Regions from separate parts of the Janthinobacterium sp. Bl 1 genome, predicted to be linked through region 2. Evidence: predicted binding sites of a transcription regulator. Region 2 holds the regulator's gene; the other holds the start of a gene.
What was found. Region 2 encodes NrdR, which represses ribonucleotide reductase genes. Its sites were predicted from a motif close to CACNANATNTNGTG; they were not measured.
Positions count from the first base shown of each region.

Region 1: a site for NrdR is predicted at 1,076-1,089, ahead of AC4BCN_RS25870 (ribonucleoside-diphosphate reductase subunit alpha). Genes of this name have one in related genera too.

Region 1 covers NZ_CM177086.1:5,729,438-5,731,639, reverse strand. Annotated here, with positions in the region: gene AC4BCN_RS25880 (sigma 54-interacting transcriptional regulator) at 1-373, shown strand, start outside; gene ampD (1,6-anhydro-N-acetylmuramyl-L-alanine amidase AmpD) at 351-962, shown strand; gene AC4BCN_RS25870 (ribonucleoside-diphosphate reductase subunit alpha) at 1,355-2,202, shown strand, end outside.
Region 2 covers NZ_CM177086.1:2,059,182-2,061,383, forward strand. Annotated here, with positions in the region: gene glyA (serine hydroxymethyltransferase) at 1-505, shown strand, start outside; gene nrdR (transcriptional regulator NrdR) at 649-1,110, shown strand; gene pilV (type IV pilus modification protein PilV) at 1,332-1,922, shown strand; gene AC4BCN_RS09340 (PilW family protein) at 1,919-2,202, shown strand, end outside.

The sequences.
Region 1 (2,202 bases), 2.6 Mb from region 2:
GGAAAACGTGCTGGAGCGGGCGCTGGCGTTTGCCGACGGCGGCGTGATCGCGCTCGACGGGCTGGCCTTGCCATCCACGGCGGGCACTATGCCCTTGCGGGCGGCGCCGGCACTGCCGGCACTGCCGGACTTGCCGGAGCGGCAACTGTGCCTGCCCGGCATGGCCGCGCATGGCGTGGCCCCCGTCCTGCCGCTCGACGTGTATTTGCGCCAGGCCGAGCGCGACATGATCATGCTGGCGCTGGCACAGGCGCGCTACCACCGCGCAAGGGCGGCGCGCCAGCTGGGCTTGAGCGTGCGCCAGTTGCGTTACCGCATGCAGAAATTGACGATACAGGAAGCTTTACTTGATGAGCGTATGGACGATAGATGAAGATGGCTGGTGCGCTGGCGCGCTGCGCTATGACTCGCCGCACCACGATGCGCGCCCGGACGGTACGCAAGTCGACTTGCTGGTGATCCATAACATCAGCTTGCCGGGTGGCCACTTTGGCGGGCCGCATGTGTCGGACTTGTTTACGGGCCGGGTAGATTATAATGCCGATCCTTCTTTCGCCGACCTGCGTGGCTTGCAGGTGTCGGCGCACTTTTTTGTGCGGCGCGATGGTGCGCTGCTGCAATATGTTTCTACTGATCAACGTGCCTGGCATGCGGGCGCGTCCATGTTTGAAGGACGCCCGCAGTGCAATGGCTATTCCATCGGTATCGAAATGGAAGGCGCGGACGACGTGCCCTTCCAGCGGCGGCAATACCATGTGCTGGCGGCGCTGACGGCGGCGCTGGTGGCGCGCTACGGGCTGTCGCAGGTGCGCGGGCACGAGCATATCGCGCCGGGGAGGAAGACGGATCCGGGGCCGTTTTTTGACTGGCATTTTTATCAAAAATGCTGGCTGGAAATCTTGCGCGGGCAGCCTGCGTTAGCGCTTACTTCGCGGGGATTGGGCTTTCCATCCATACCCTGAAAAGTCAACCGAAATCGTATATGAAAATACAAAAAATTACGCCGGCGGATGCCGGAAAACTATTGCATCACCCTCCGATGGGTACTACAATTAGTGCAGAAGTTGGATGTAAAGACTATATCTAGTGCCATCACAGACGTTTTCAGAATTATTGTCAAAGCTACCCGGATTGCTGATAAAGCACTGGAACTGGCGGTTTATCACCCTTGATCGTGTTTCGCGCCAGCCGGGCAGTACGGTGTGGCGATATGGCTTCTGACTCTGTTTTATGCATTAATAATTTACTATTTAGCAACAAATACCTGAAGAAACCCTGACCATCGGGCGTTCTATTCAACAACACACGCGGCAGCAAAACTGCAGGCTGACTTTAGCTGACAACGGGAGCTTCAATGCAATCACCACAAGATATTTCCATCCATCCAACGCCAGTATCGCCAGCGCCAGGCGCGGCCAACAGCGTGGCGAGCACGGGCGCGGCATTGGGCGACTATCGCATCATCCGCCGCAACGGTGCGGTGGTGGCATTTGAGCCTTCGAAGATCGCGATCGCCATGACCAAGGCGTTTTTGGCCGTTAACGGCGGCCAGGGCGCAGCCTCGGCACGCATCCGCGAACTGGTGGAACAGCTGACGGACGGCGTCGTTGCCGCGCTGGTGCGCCGCCATCCGGGCGGCGGCACCTTCCATATCGAAGATGTGCAAGACCAGGTGGAACTGTCGCTGATGCGTTCGGGCGAGCACGACGTGGCGCGTGCCTACGTGCTGTACCGCGCCAAGCACATGGAAGAGCGCCGCCTGCAGAAGGAAGCGCAAGGCGCGTCCGCGCAAGTGACCGCGCCCCAGCTGAACGTCACCGACAACGGCGTGCGCCGCCTGCTGGACATGCAGGAAGTGCGCGACCTGATCAACGCCGCCTGCGCCGGCCTGGAAAAGCACGTCGATGCCGACGCCATCCTGGCTGAAACCGTGAAAAACCTGTACGACGGCGTGCCTGTCGAAGAGCTGCACAAGTCGGCCATCCTGGCGGCGCGCGCACTGATGGAAAAAGATCCGGCCTACAGCCAGGTCACGGCCCGCATCCTGCTGCACACGGTGCGCAAGGAAGTGTTCGGCAAGGAAGTGCCGCAAGCGGCCGCTGCCGCTGAATACCTGACGTATTTCCCGCAATACATTGCCAAGGGTATCGCCGCTGAGCTGCTGAACCCGGTACTCGCCAGTTTCGACCTGGAGCGCCTGGC
Region 2 (2,202 bases):
CATCAACTCGGCCATCTTCCCTGGCATCCAGGGCGGCCCGCTGATGCACGTGATCGCCGGCAAGGCCGTCGCCTTCAAGGAAGCGCTGAGCCCTGAATTCGTCGAATACCAGAAGCAAGTGATCAAGAACGCCGACGTGCTGGCGAAAACGCTGATCAAGCGCGGCCTGCGCATCGTGTCCGGCGGTACCGAATCGCACGTCATGCTGGTCGACCTGCGCGCCAAGAACCTGACGGGCAAGGAAGCCGAAGCCATCCTCGGTTCCGCGCACATCACCTGCAACAAGAACGGCATCCCGAACGACCCGCAAAAACCATTCGTCACCTCGGGCATCCGCCTGGGCAGCCCGGCGATGACGACGCGCGGTTTCAAGGAAGCGCAAGCGGAAGAAGTGGGCAACCTGATCGCCGACGTGCTGGACAATCCGCATGACGCCGCCACCATCGAGCGCGTGAAAGCGGCCGTGAAAGTACTGGCCGACGCGCACCCTGTGTACGCCGCATAATAATTTGTCCAGAATGTGTCATACGGAGTAAGATTCTGTATGACACATTCCTTCGTGCCCAAGGGCGCCCGGAGTGATTCGGGCGCCCTTTGTACAAGGGCGGCGATTTCCCGTAATTATTACTATAAAGTTGTAGCCAGCCCATGAAATGTCCATTTTGCCAGCACGGCGACACCCAGGTTCTCGATACGCGCGTATCGGAGGAAGGGGATGCCATTCGGCGCCGCCGCCGCTGCGGCAAATGCGACAAGCGTTTTACCACGTACGAACGGATTGAACTTATCATGCCGGCCGTCGTCAAAAAGAATGGCAGCCGGACGGAGTTCGCTGCGGATAAGTTGCGCGGCAGTCTGATGCTGGCCTTGCGCAAGCGTCCCGTTGCGGCCGCCTCTGTGGATACGGCCATCGCCTCCATCCAGGAAAAGCTGCTGACCAGCGGCTTGCGCGAAGTCGATTCCGGCTATATCGGCGAACTCGTCATGCAAGAATTGAAGCGCCTCGACAAGATCGCCTACATCCGCTTCGCTTCCGTCTACAAGAATTTCGAAGACCTGGCCGAATTCCAGGATGCGATCGCCGAAGTGGGGCAGGCGCGCAAGCCTTGACCTTCGGCTTCTCGTTCACCTACGTCAAGGTTCGCCTGGCTAAGCGGCCTGTAATCACCACCGCTGTGTTCCCCTGGCAAGCGGCCTGATCAATCCCACCGCTGTTCTTCCCATCTTATTGCCGTGTTGTTTGCGCCAGCGCAGACCCGGCTTTTTGCGCGCGCCTATCTTGTAGCTGGGCCGCCTGTTCCTGCGACTCTTTCTGCGGAAGGGAATAGCGCATGCGCAATAGCGGTCGCACTATGTTTCCTGCCGGTGGCAGCAGCCTCGTCGAGGTGCTCGTGTCGTTGCTGCTGTTGGCGCTGGGTCTGCTGGGCGCCAGCATCCTGCAACTGCACTCCCTGCGCGCGCGCCATGAGTCGGCGCTGTTGTCGGCGGGCGTGCAACTGGCTGCAGGTATGGCAGAACGCATGCGCGCGAACAGCGTGCTCATGAATGGCCCCGATACGGGCAATCCCTACCTGAACGTGGCCTACGCGGCGGCGGACGACGCCGAAGCGGGCGGCGTTGCGCCCGACTGCTTCGGCGCCACTGTCTGCAGCGCGGCCGACCTGGCGCAATTCGACATCGCCGAATGGAAGCAGCGGCTGCATGCGGCCTTGCCCGGCGCGCGCCTGCATATCTGCCGCGACACTTCCGCATGGGATGCCGCCGCCCAGGGCTTGCAGTGGACGTGCAGCGGCGGCAAGGGCGCGCCCATCGTCATCAAGCTGGGCTGGCGCGGCCGCCTGCCCGATGGCTCGCCCGCCGTGAATGCGGCAGGCGAGTCGCTGCCCAGGCTGGCATTCCAGCTGGGCGGAGGCGGTGCATGAGCGAGGTCCTGTATCGGCATCGCGGCATGAGCTTGGTCGAATTGCTGGTGGCCCTGTCGCTGGGTGCGCTGCTGATGCTGGCCGCCAGTAGCGTATTGCTGGCGGCCAGCGGCAGTTATGGCGACCAGTCCGCCAGTGCGCGGCTCGATGACAACGGCCGTTATGCGCTCGACACCATCGCCCGCGCCGTGCGCCAGACGGCGTACGTGAACTGGGACAGCAGCGCCGCGCCCGTCGCCCATGCCGATGACGACAGCGCGAATGTGGCCGGGCTCGATGC